3 regions of the Acidipropionibacterium jensenii genome follow, and region 2 is predicted to be linked to each of the others. Evidence: riboswitches for the same ligand, from Rfam matches in the RefSeq annotation. Region 2 holds a riboswitch; each other region holds the start of a gene.
The links. Region 2 has a riboswitch for cobalamin ahead of mutA (methylmalonyl-CoA mutase small subunit). Riboswitches for the same ligand answer to the same signal wherever they lie in the genome.
Positions count from the first base shown of each region.

Region 1 (4,289 bases), 350 kb from region 2:
GAAGGCCAGGTTGGCGAAGACATTCGCCAGGTTGAGGGTGCCCCAGACGGTGAGCCACTTCTCCTGGCTCATCCCGACGGTGCCGACGATCCACGGCGCGAAGAACACCGGAATGCCGTAGTAGGCGGCCTGATTGATGATTCGGACGACGCCGCCGATGGCGGTCTTGGGGTGCTCGCCGAGGATCGTCACGCCGCGCACCAGACCGCCGAGGGTCTCGGTCACCGAGGGGGCGCCGGCAGCGTCCGCAGCAGTCTGGAGCTCCTTGGGACGACGCACCAGGAGAATGGCCAGCAGTCCGCCGGCGATCACGAAGACGAAGGACATCCACAGGGTGCCCATCTCGCCGAAGGCGGGGATGAGGAACCAGCTGGGGATGTAGGCACCCAGGGCGCCCATCCCGAGGGACTGCGCGAACCAGAACCAGCCGACCCCTCGTCCGAGGTGCTCATCGGGGGTGTCCATCGTCACCCAGGCGAGGAAGCCGTAGCAGAACAGCGGATAGCCGAAGCCGCGCAGCGCATATCCCACCACCATCACCCAGTAGGTGCCGGTGGTGACGCCGCCCCACAGGAAGACCAGCTCGAAGACCAGCCAGGCGACCAGGCCCAGCAGCATCACCCGGCGGGATCCCCAGGCATCGGCGAGCGACCCGGAGAACCAGGAGGCGATCGCGATGACGATGCCGTAGGCGGCGGTCATGAAGGCCACCTGTCCGGCGGTCAGTCCCTTGGCGTCCTGCAGGAAGCGGGAGTAGAAGCCCAGCTCCATGCCATTGCCGGTCTGGAACAGGATGACCGCGATGAACCCCCACAGAAGGTGTCTGGCGATCCCCTGTCGTTCGAGGAATCCCCACGATCCCCCGGTACTGCGAGCACTCATCCGACTCTCATCCCTTTCCACCGCCTTCGCGGCGACACTCCTCGTTGACGTGCAGAGGTGTATCTGGTGTGGGTGAGAGTGCGAGTGTTCGACGGGTGTGCACTGGACATCTGCGGTCGTCCGCGGCCGGGCCGCGGGACGGCGTGGTCGAGCGCCTCCCTCTCAGGGCACATCATCGGGCCTGCGACCCGAACCGTGCGGTCTCGGGAGCTGTCACAGTCAAGTCCCCGATGACCTGCACGACGCCGTGAACGCTACGCCGAGGAGCCGGGCGGGGCCTCGCCGACAGCGCCTCGTGCACTCTTGTGCATCAATTGATCATGTGAAAATCACATCGCAACGTGTGAATTTCCCCGGTGGTGCCACGCCCCGCCTCGATCGACACGGCGTCCATCGACACGACTTCTATCGACATGCGCCAATCACCCCGCAGCGATCGACGCCAGCGGTCAGCGCACGGCGAGTGCCTTGGAGACGCCGTCCTCCCGGTCGCCGAGGGTGGGGGTGCGCTGGGAGACGACGTCCCAGACCATCTTGAGACGGGCGCCGAACTCGCGGCTCCAGCCGTACCACCAGACCCGATTGCGCGGCGGATGGTCGGCGACCCCCTGGACGTCCAGCCCGGTCATCCGGCAGGTCGCCACCGCCCGGGTGAGGTGGTAGTCCTGGGTGCTCAGCACCGCGGAGCGCACCCCGAAGATCTTGCGGGCCCGCACGCAGGTGTCATAGGTGTCGAACCCGGCGTAGTCGGTCACCACCTTGACGGCGGGAATCCCCCGGGTGCCGACCAGATAGGCCTTCATGTTGTCGGGCTCGTTGTAGTGCTCGGTGCCGTTGTCGCCGGAGACCAGGATGGCCCGGACCCGACCGGCCTCGTAGAGATCGGCCGCCCGGTCGAGGCGTCCCTGCAGGTATCCCGAGGGGGTGCCGTCGGAGTGGACCGCGGCCCCGAAGACGATGGCGATGTCCTCCTTCGGGACGTCGCCCGTCTCGTGGATCCGGCCCACCGAGAGCCCCTCGGCCAGCGCCCAGGGGCCCGCCAGCACCAGCGCTGCCAGCCCGACACCACCGAGAACCCCGCGCTTCAGCCATCGGTAACGTGTCCGAGTCGCCATGGCCTGAAGTCTACGGCGCACGAACAGCCCGGCCCGACGTCGACCATTCGCCCTGCCTGTGCCCACCCTGCCTGTCCTCACACAGATCGGCCCGACGTCGATCGGCCGGACCCCGGTGCCGCGCCGTCGGGAGCCACCAGTAGGCTCATGGCCCACAACTCAATGACGCGCAGGTGCTCATGGGGATCATCCGGTCCCCCGAGCCCAACAGAGAATCCGGTGAGAAACCGGAGCGGTCCCGCCACTGTGACAGGGAGGCCGTCCTCATCACGCCACTGGTGCTCCAGCACCGGGAAGGCACCGATCCCCGCCCGGCACCGCCGCGGAGGATCCGACCCAGCAGACGGACAGGTCTGCGACGTCCAGAGGAGGCACCAGCCCCATGAAACTCCCCAGAATCGCAGCAGCCGTGGTCGCCGTGGCACTCGCCATGACCGGCTGCTCCGTACCGGGAGATGGGGAGTCAGCGACCAAGGACTCCCTCAACTTCGTCACCGTCATCGCCGCCAACACCACCGACCCCCATCTCGTCCAGGCGGCTTTCACCCTCAACTCCGGCGCGGTCGAGACCCTCGTCGCTCTCGACCCCAGGACGAGCACCCTGAAACCCTCGCTGGCAACCAAGTGGGACAGCAAGGACGGCCAGAACTGGACCTTCACGATCCGTGACGGGGTGAAGTTCCACAACGGCAAGACCCTGACCGCCGAGGAGGTCAGGAAGAACATCGAGCGCGCGCGCAAGGTCAACCCCGGCGTCGCCAAGCTGCTGCCGATCGCCTCGATGAGCACCCAGGGCCAGACCCTGAGGATCCGCACCACCGAGCGCCATCCCGGACTGCCCTCGGACTTCGTGCACTTCAACACCGCCATCATCGACACCGCCGCGGGGGTGAAAGTCCCGGTCGGCACCGGGCCCTTCAAGATCGACTCCTTCGACATCAGAGGGGAGACCAAGCTCAGCCGCTTCGACCAGTACTGGGGCGGGCGACCCAAGCTGGCCCACGTCACGATGACCGCCAATGACGACGCCAACGCCCGCCTGCTCGCGCTGCAGTCCGGGGGGAGGCCGATCTCATCTACCGGCCCTCCACCGAGAGCCTCGACGCCCTGAAGAAGGACTCCAAGTTCACCGTCGAGTCGGTGCCCGGCACCCGCGTCTACCACCTCATCCACAACTACGCCGGCCCCAACGCCCGGCTGTGGAAGAACCTGGAGTTCCGACGCGGCATCGATGCCCTGATGGACCGCGACTCGATCACCAGAACGGTGATGAGCGGCCAGGGGGTCGCCACCGACAACCCCTTCCCCGGCAAGCGCGAGATCTCACCGGCACCCGGCCCGACCCGCCAGAAGGGCACCGCCGCGGCCCTCGCCCACTTCTCCGCCGCCGGCCTGAGCGTCTCCGGGGGCAAGGTCACCGACTCCGGCAAGCCGATCTCGATGACCATCGTCACCTATGTCGCCCGACCGGAGCTGCCTCAGATGGCGCAGGTCCTGGAGAACGCCGCCTCCCGAGTCGGCATCTCCTTCAAGATCGTCACCGCCGACAACATCGACGAGTACCTCACCCAGAACAGGAGCAGATGGGACGTCGCCACCTACTCGGTGAACACCATCACGCGAGGAGACGGGTCCTACTTCGTCAACGGCTCGCTGGCCCCCGGAGGAGCGCAGAACCACGGCTCCCTCGACGACCCCGCGGTCACCTCCCTCATCGCCTCCTACAACACGACGGTCGGGGAGAAGCCGCGGGCCGGGATCGCCCGCAGGATCGCCGCCACCGTGCGCGACAAGTACTACAACACATACCTGGTCTCCCCGAACGAGACAGCGGCCTACGACTCCTCGGTGACCGGCTGGATCACCCCGCCCAATGAGTTCGAGTACCCGATGATCACCAAGGACCTGGCCCGTGCCTGACCAGCTGCCCGCAATCCTCCGGAAGGCCGGGGAGGTGGTGCTGATGGTCTGGGTGATCACCCTGCCCAGCTTCCTCATCGTCGCCCTGGCCCCCGGAGACGCCGCGCTGTCCATGCTGCGCGTCGACACGGTGGCTCTGAGCCAGTCCGAGATCCAGGCCTACCGGGAGCAGATGGGTCTCACCGATCCGCTGCCGGTGCGGTACTGGCACTACCTCACCGGGCTGCTGCACGGAGACCTGGGCACCTCGGTGATGACCGGTCAGCCGGTCGCCGCCGAGATCGCCCAGACCCTGCCGGCCACTCTGCTGCTGGCCGGTTCGGCCCTGGCGCTGACCTTCGTCCTGGTGATCCTGCTCGGAACGGTCTCGGC
Region 1 covers NZ_CP040635.1:563,019-567,307, forward strand. Annotated here, with positions in the region: gene FEZ32_RS02560 (MFS transporter) at 1-882, opposite strand, end outside; gene FEZ32_RS02565 (SanA/YdcF family protein) at 1,332-1,997, opposite strand; cobalamin riboswitch at 2,210-2,341, shown strand; gene FEZ32_RS14010 (ABC transporter substrate-binding protein) at 2,380-3,108, shown strand; gene FEZ32_RS14015 (ABC transporter substrate-binding protein) at 3,072-3,917, shown strand; gene FEZ32_RS02580 (ABC transporter permease) at 3,910-4,289, shown strand, end outside.
Region 1: linked by a shared signal. The riboswitch ahead of FEZ32_RS14010 (ABC transporter substrate-binding protein) and the one ahead of mutA (methylmalonyl-CoA mutase small subunit) in region 2 are both predicted to bind cobalamin.

Region 2 (4,289 bases):
AGGACGGCCATCGCCATCCCGACGTAACCGAGTCCGGCAACCGCGATTCTCGTCTTCACCATGTACTCCCCTGGGGATGGTTTGTGCGCCCCGTTGATGTAGGGCGAAAGTCTAGGGGACCCGGGCGGTGAAGGTGCGACTCCGAATAGTGTGGCGGCATGGACTGCATCACACTGGTGGCCGATGACGGTGCCGATCTCGACGTGCTGGTCTGGGAACCGCCGGGCGAACCCAGAGGGGTCGTGCAGATCGTCGTGGGGATGTGCGAGTACGCGGCCCGTTACGACGAGTTCGCCCGACGGCTGGCCGCCGACGGCTGGCTGGTGGTGGCCGGCGAGAACCGCGGCGAGGGCCCCAGAGCCCTGGTGGCCGGCGAGCTCGGCCAGCTGCCCGATCGTGGCTTCCACCAGCTCCTCGACGACATGTCGACGGTCATCGACCACTTCCGCACCGGGCCGCACCCGCTGCCCTGGGTGCTTGTCGGCCACTCGATGGGGTCCTTCCTGGCTCGCATGATGGCCGCCCGGCGGGGCCGCGAGATCGCCGCCCTGGTGCTGGTGGGCACCGGCGGTTCCCTCGGCCCGGTCGAGTCGGTGGGCATCGGGATCGCCGAGGTCGAGGTCGCCCTGGGCGGGGAGGACCGTCCCAGCCGCCTGATGAACCGCCTCACCTTCGGCACCTTCAATGCCGGCTTCAGGCCCGCCCGGACGAGATTCGACTGGCTCTCCCGCGACCACGCGATGGTCGACAGGTACCTGGCCGATCCGTTGTGCAACTACATCTGCAGCGCCGGGTTCTACCGCGAGCTGCTCATCCTGATGAGGTCGGCCAACAGCGTCGACGTGCTGCGGGCGACCCCTCCCCAGCTGCCTGTCGGCCTGTTCAGCGGGGCCGCCGACCCGGTCGGCTCGGCCGGTCGCGGGGTGCATCAGGTGGCCCGCCGACTGCGCGCCAGTGGGGTCCGCCGGGTCGATGTGGTGCTCTATCCGCAGGGTCGCCACGAGATCCTCAACGACATCAACCGCGGCCAGGTCCACGATGAGATCTGCCGGTGGATCGACGAGACGGTGGGCGTCACGGTGTGAGCCCGCTCACACCTGCGCCGGTCGGGCCGCGGACCGGTCCGCCGGCCCGCGCGCACGGGTCCCGAGGGGCCGCCCCACAGGGGCACCCCGGCGGTGGCGGCGCAGGCCTTCCGGATACGATGGAGCTGCTGGTGCCGGAGCTGTCAACGCAGTTTCGGCCACAAGAGGGAAGCCGGTGGAATTCCGGCGCTGCCCCGCAGCGGTGAGTGGGAACGACATCACCATCGCCGCCGGGTCCGCGGTTCAGATCGCGGGCGTGACGGTGATCAAGCACTGGGCTCCGGTCCGGGAAGCGGTGACGTAGGACCTGCCGTCGGCCTGGTGCCGATGGGCGGGGTGCCCACAAGTCCGAATACCTGCCAGCACGTCTTCGCACCGCCGCGTGCGATGCGGTACCGCGGGCCTCGAGGGGAGGTCTTCGGCACATGTCCATCCACAGCGGAGCAGGAGTCTGCAGAGTATGACTGATCCCGACAACCCCGGCGAGTCGGCAGTGTCCGACGTTCCCGAGGCGCTCACCCTGGCCGGCGATTTCCCGGCCCCCTCCCAGGAGCAGTGGGAGAAAGAGGTGGCCAAGGTTTTCAACCGTGGTCGCCCCGAGGGCAAGCAGCTCACCTTTGCGCAGTCGTTGAAGCGCATGGAGCCCACCACCGTCGACGGTGTGCAGTTCGAGCCGATGTACACCAGGGATGACGCCCCCGAGAGTCTCGGTGCTCCCGGCGTCGCCCCGTTCAGGCGCGGCACCACCATCAAGACCGGTGACATCGACGCGTGGGATGTTCGCTCCCTCCACGAGGATCCCGACACCGATTTCACCCGCAAGGCGATCATCGCCGACCTCGAGCGCGGCGTCACCTCCATCTGGCTGCGCGTCGGAGCCGACGCCATCAAGCCCGAGGACATCGCCGGAGATCTCAAGGACGTGCTGCTGAACCTGGCCAAGGTCGAGGTCTCCAGCCGCGACGACCAGGCCGCTGCGGCCAATGCCCTCCTCGATATCTACGCCTCCTCGGACCTGGCGCCCGAGGAGCTGTCCTTCAACTTGGGGATCGACCCGATCGGTTTCGCCGCCCTCAACGGCGGGAAGGCCGACCTGTCGGGGCTCGCCGGCTGGGTCGAGAAGACCAAGCCCTACAAGAACTCGCGGGCCCTGGTGGCCGACGGGACCATCTATCACAACGCCGGTGCTGGCGACGTCGCCGAGCTCGCCTGGGTGATCGCCACCGCCGTCGAGTACGTGCGCGCCCTCGTCGAGCAGGGAGTCTCCGCCACCGACGCCTTCGACGCGATCAACTTCCGCGTCACCGCCACCCACGACCAGTTCCTCACCATCGCCCGGCTGCGTGCCCTGCGTGTGCTGTGGAACCGGATCGGTGAGGTCTTCGAGGTTCCCGAGGATCACCGCGGCGCCCGTCAGCAGGCCGTCAGCAGCTGGCGTGAGCTCACCCGCGACGATCCCTTCGTCAACATCCTGCGCGGCACGATCTCCACCTTCGGTGCAGCTGTCGGCGGCGCCGAGGCGATCACCACGCTCCCCTTCGACGGAGCCATCGGCCTGCCGAAGAACCAGTTCACCCGACGGATCGCCCGCAACACCGGCATCGTGCTGTCCGAGGAGTGCAACATCGGGCGGGTCAACGACCCGGCAGGTGGCTCCTTCTACGTCGAGTCGCTCACCAAGACCCTCGCCGAGGCGGCCTGGAGCAAGTTCCAGGAGGTGGAGGCGGCCGGTGGTTTCGCCGCCTACCTCGCCAGCGGAAAGGTCGTCGAGGAGCTCGACGGCCTGAACGCCGAGCGGGCCAAGCGCCTGGCCACCCGCAAGCAGCCCATCACCGCCGTCTCGGAGTTCCCGATGATCGGGGCCCGTTCGGTGGAGGCCAAGCCCTTCCCGGACGCCCCTGAGCGCAAGGGACTGGCCTGGCACCGCGACTCCGAGGTCTTCGAGGCCCTGGTCGACCGGGCCGGCAAGGCCGCCGAGCGCCCGAAGGTGTTCCTGGCCTGCCTGGGCACCCGGCGCGACTTCGGCGCCCGCGAGGGCTTCTCGGCCCCGATGTGGCACATCGCCGGCATCGAGACCCCCGAGGTCGAGGGCGGTTCCCTCGAGGAGGTCGTCGCAGCGTTCAAGGCCTCCGGGTCCACCGTTGCCGACCTGTGCTCGAACAAGAAGGTGTACGCCGCCCAGGGCCTGGCAGCCGTCAAGGCACTCAAGGAGGCGGGCGCCAAGAAGGTCTACCTGTCTGGCGCCTTCAAGGAATTCGGCGATGACGCCGCGGAGGCCGAGCAGGTCTTCGACGGTCGGGTCGCCATGGGGATGGACGTCGTCTCGGTCCTCTCCGACACTCTGGACACGTTGGGAGTTGCCAAGTGAGCACCCTGCCCCGTTTTGATTCCGTCAATCTCGGCGACGCGAAGGTTCCTGCCGATGCGCAGAAGCGGTTCGCCGAACTTGCCGAAGCAGCAGGCGAGCACGAGCCGTGGATGACCCCGGAGCAGATTCCGGTCGGTCACCTGTACAGCGAGGACGTCTACAAGGACATGGACTGGCTCGGCACCTACGCCGGGATCCCGCCCTACGTCCACGGCCCCTACGCCACGATGTACGCCTTCCGCCCCTGGACGATCCGTCAGTACGCCGGATTCTCCACCGCCAAGGAGTCCAACGCCTTCTACCGCCGCAACCTGGCGGCCGGCCAGAAGGGCCTGTCGGTGGCCTTCGACCTGCCGACCCACCGTGGTTACGACTCCGACAACCCGCGCGTCCCCGGTGACGTCGGCATGGCCGGTGTGGCCGTCGACTCCATCAAGGACATGGAGGAGCTGTTCGCCGGCATCCCGCTGGACCAGATGAGCGTCTCGATGACGATGAACGGCGCCGTGCTGCCGATCCTCGCCCTCTATGTGGTGGCCGCCGAGCGGCAGGGCGTCAAGCCCGAGCAGCTCGCCGGAACGATCCAGAACGACATCCTCAAGGAGTTCATGGTTCGTAACACCTACATCTACCCGCCGCAGCCGTCGATGCGGATCATCGCCGACATCTTCGCCTTCACCAGCGCGAACATGCCGAAGTGGAACTCCATCTCGATCTCCGGCTACCACATGCAGGAGGCCGGCGCGACCGCCGACATCGAGATGGCCTACACCCTGGCCGACGGCGTCGACTACATCCGCGCCGGTGAGAACGTCGGCCTCAAGGTCGACCAGTTC
Region 2 covers NZ_CP040635.1:216,972-221,260, reverse strand. Annotated here, with positions in the region: gene FEZ32_RS01015 (nucleotide sugar dehydrogenase) at 1-17, opposite strand, end outside; gene FEZ32_RS01010 (alpha/beta fold hydrolase) at 159-1,085, shown strand; cobalamin riboswitch at 1,198-1,463, shown strand; gene mutA (methylmalonyl-CoA mutase small subunit) at 1,546-3,453, shown strand; gene scpA (methylmalonyl-CoA mutase) at 3,450-4,289, shown strand, end outside.

Region 3 (4,289 bases), 950 kb from region 2:
CCAGCAGCCCCCGTGGTCGGTGTCGACGCCGGCGATCGCCGCGATGATCGCCTGCTGCTCGCCGGCCGCCACCGCCCATCGCCGGGACCTCGTCGAGGCGCTCCCGGCCGCACGCCAGGATCTCGTGGCGAGACTGCGGGCCCAGGGGCTGACCGTCATCGACTCCGAGTCCCCCTTCGTGCTCGTGGACACCTCGTCGGTCGATCCGCACCGGTCGATCCGCGAGGAGCTGGCCGCCCGCGGCCTGGCGGTCCGCCGCGGGGAGACCTTCCCCGGACTGGGTCCGACCTGGATCCGGTTGGCGGTCCGCGATCCCGACATCCATGCCCGGCTCGCCGACGCCCTGGCCGACATCTCCGCCGGCCGCACCTCCCGACCCCACCCTGACCATCTCGACAAGGAGATTCGATGACCACCCCCCGGTACGCGCCAGATCTGGTCCCCGGCACCGTCACCCTGGTCGGCGGCGGGCCCGGAGACCCCGGCCTCATCACCCTGGCCGGATATCAGGCGGTCTGCCAGGCCGACGTCATCCTCTACGACCGGCTGGCACCCCAGGACATCCTCGCCGACGCCCCCGCCGCCGAGAAGATCCCGGTGGGGAAGGTGCCGCGCGGCCCCTACGTCCCCCAGGAGCGGATCAACGAACTGCTCGTCGAGCACGCCCGGGCCGGGCAGAGGGTCGTCCGGCTCAAGGGCGGCGACTCCTTCGTCTTCGGCCGGGGAGGGGAGGAGTGGCAGGCCTGCGCCGCCGCCGGGGTGCCGGTCCGGGTGATCCCCGGAGTCACCTCATCGGTCGCCGGGCCGGAGCTGGCCGGGGTTCCGCTCACCCATCGCCACATGGTCCAGGGGTTCACGGTGGTCTCCGGCCACGTCGCCCCCGGCGACTCCCGCTCGGTACTGGACTGGGGTCAGCTCGCCAGGTGCGGTACCACCCTGGTGATTCTCATGGGGGTGGCTCACATCAAGCGGATCGCCGAGGACCTGATGGGCGGCGGACTGGCGGGCGACACCCCGGTCGCGGTGGTGCGCGAGGCCTCACTGCCCGACCAGTCGGTGATCAGCACGACCCTGGCGGAGGTGGCCGATGTGATGGCCGCCGCCGAGGTCCGGCCGCCGGCGATCGTGGTGGTCGGTGATGTCGCCGGACTGGATCTGGATCACGCCGACGCCGCCGCCCGGCACCACTCGGATCACTGAGGGTTATCGAGAGGTCCAGGATCGTGGGGGCCTAGGGGTTCTGGGGGTCGGACGGCGACCTCCACGGACCGTCAGCCGAGCGTGCTGCGAACCCACTCGGCGGCCAGCTCCGGGGTGGTGACCTGCTGCCCGTAGCTCGGTGACGGCGGCCGGGAGATCATCACCACTGCGGTGCCGGACTGTCGGGCGGCGGTCAGTTTGGCGTCGGGCCGGGACCCGCCGGCGTCCTTGGACACCATCACGTCGAACCCCGCCAGCAGGGCTCGCTCGGAGTCGACGGTGAACGGCCCCTTCTCCTGTCTGACGGTCCAGCCGGCCGGCAGCGGCCCCTCGGGGGCGTCGATGCAGCGTGCGGTGACCCTGCGGTCGGCCAGGGGCGCCAGGTAGTGGGGGACGGGCTGGCGTCCGACGGTCAGCAGAATGTCCCCCGGCAGTGACGCCGCCTCCCGGGCCGCCGCGTCATGGCCGGCGGCCCAGATCCACTCGGTCGACCAGGGCAGGGCCCGCCAGCTGGGTGCCTGGAGACGTGCCAGCGGCAGGCCGAGACGCCGGGCCGCCTCGGCCGCGTGCTGCGACATCGTCGCGGCGAAGGGATGGGTGGCGTTGACCAGCGCCTTGACAGCGTGGTCGCCGAGGAAGGCCGCCAGGCCGTCTGCCCCGCCGAACCCGCCGACCCGGACCTCTCCGGGGAGCGGACGCCGGGACGTGGTCACCCCCGCCAGGGAGGTGACGACGTCGACCCCCTCGTCGACCAACTGCCGTGCCAGCACGCGGGCGCGGCGGGTGCCGCCGAGGATGAGAACGTCCATGGCGTCCATCAAAGCAGCCTCACCGGTGTGGGAGGATGGATTCCGGTCCCAGGTGGAACTCCGGTGCGACTCCGGGGCGGTCCCGCCACTGTGAGCGTCAGCGCGTGCACCCGACCGATGAGGCGAGCCCAGGCGAACCCCTCCGGCCGTCGAGTGCGTGGCGGCGCGAGCCAGGTCATCACCGGTGGATCGCGGGTCGCATCAGCGGTCCGCCAGAACCCTCGGGCGCAGGCCGAGGTGGGTTCGGGAGCACTGCGAGGACACAGGATCCCCGGACCCGGCCATGCGTCCAGATACAGGAGACGTACAGCATGGCCGACACTCGGCTCCCCGACTCCCTGCCCGCCCAGGCACTGCTCGCCCGCACGGTGGCCGCCATCCGCCCGGCCGATCCCGATGCCTTGGCCGCCGCCCGCGACCGTCAGCAGATCCTCACCAAGCCCGAGGGATCACTGGGCCGCCTCGAGGACCTGTCGATCCGGCTGGCCGGGATGAGCGGTCGGGTGCCCACCCCGGTGCCCAGCCACCCGGTGGTCGGCCTGTTCGCCGGGGACCACGGCGTCTGGGCCGAGGGAGTCTCCCCCGACCCGCAGGAGATCACCGCCCAGATGGCGGTGAACATGGCCGCCGGCGGGGCCGGGGTGACCGTTCTGGCCCGCCAGATGGGAGCCGAGGTCTGGGTGACCAATGTCGGCGTCGCGGTGGATCTGCCCGCCGGCTGCGGGGTGCGCGAGAAGTGCATCCGGCACAGCACCGACGACATCTCCCGGGGTCCGGCGATGAGTGTGGACGAGGCCGTCCAGGCCCTGGAGATCGGCATCGCGACCGCCGACGAGGCGGTCGCCGCCGGGGCCGACATCCTGGTCACCGGAGAGATGGGGATCGCCAACACGACACCGGCATCGGCCCTCATCAGCGTCTTCACCAACCTGTCCGCCGCCGACGTCACCGGCCGCGGAGCCGGCGCCGCCGACGACCGCCACCGCCACAAGGTCGCCGTCATCGAGCGCGCCCTGACCCTCAACCGGCCCGATGCCGACCATCCCGTCGAGGCGCTGGCCAAGGTCGGCGGATTCGAGCACGGTGCGATGGCCGGACTCATCCTGGGGGCCGCCGCCCATCGCGTCCCGGTGGTCCTGGACGGCGTCATCGCCTGCTCCTCGGCCCTGCTGGCCGCCGCCATCGCGCCGGCCTCGGTGGACTTCCTGGTGCCCGGTCACGCTGGTGCCGAGCCCGGCATCACCGCGGCCCTCGGCGTCCTGGGGCTTCCGGCCCTGCTGGATCTGGGGATGCGTCTGGGGGAGGGGTCCGGGGCCGTGCTGGCCCTGCCGATCGTCCAGGCCTCCGCGCACATCCTCAACGAGATGGCCACCTTCGAGGACGCCGCCGTCACAGACATCAAGGTGACCGGCGAGACCGGCATCCCGGATGCGCCGGATGCGGCGGCCGCCGAGGAGGGCGACCCGGCATGAGCCAGCTGCACGTCCCCAGCCCGGTCGGCGCCCCTCCGGTGCGCGCCCTGGTGCTCGGTGGGGCACGGTCCGGCAAGTCCTCCTGGGCTGAGTCCCGGATGGCCCGCTTTCCCGAGGTGACCTATGTCGCCACCTCGGCCCGCAACCCCGATGACCCCGAGTGGGAGGAGCGGATCCGGCTCCACCGGGAACGGCGTCCCGACTCCTGGACGACGGTGGAGACCCTCGATGTCGGCTCGGTGCTGAGGCGTCACGAGGACGCCCCGGTGCTCGTCGACTGCCTGGGGGTGTGGATCACCCGGGTGCTCGACGAGGCCGGCGCCTGGACCGGCGAGGAGGGCTGGCGGCAGAGGCTGGCCGGGCGCGTCGACGATCTGGTCGACGCCGTCCATCACACCCGGCGCGAGGTGGTCATGGTGTCCAACGAGGTGGGGATGGGACTCGTCCCGGAGACCGCGTCCGGACGGCTCTTCCGCGACGAGCTGGGGCGTCTCAACGCCGCCGTCGCCGGGGCCTGCGACGAGGTGTGGGTGTGCATCGCCGGCATCCCGAAGAGGTGGGCATGAGTCAGACTCCCGCCCCGGCCCGGATTCCCGGCCCACTGCTGGGCATCGTCTCGGCCTTCGCACTGTTCTCGATCATCCCGGCCCCCGTCCTGCCCACCGTCGACCGCCGGATCGCCACCCGGGCGATCCGCGCCTTCCCGTGGATGGGGATCCTGCTCGGAGTGGTCGCCGGGGCGGTGGCCGGCGGGGTGCTGGCCGCCGGCGCCGGGCCCTGGCTGGCCGGCGTGCTGGCCCTGGCCTGG
Region 3 covers NZ_CP040635.1:1,169,553-1,173,841, forward strand. Annotated here, with positions in the region: gene FEZ32_RS05085 (bifunctional hydrogenobyrinic acid a,c-diamide synthase/histidinol phosphate aminotransferase CobBC) at 1-412, shown strand, start outside; gene cobA (uroporphyrinogen-III C-methyltransferase) at 409-1,200, shown strand; gene FEZ32_RS05095 (cobalt-precorrin-6A reductase) at 1,272-2,009, opposite strand; cobalamin riboswitch at 2,016-2,209, shown strand; partial or broken gene cobT (nicotinate-nucleotide--dimethylbenzimidazole phosphoribosyltransferase) at 2,321-4,047, shown strand; gene FEZ32_RS05110 (adenosylcobinamide-GDP ribazoletransferase) at 4,044-4,289, shown strand, end outside.
Region 3: linked by a shared signal. The riboswitch ahead of cobT (nicotinate-nucleotide--dimethylbenzimidazole phosphoribosyltransferase) and the one ahead of mutA (methylmalonyl-CoA mutase small subunit) in region 2 are both predicted to bind cobalamin.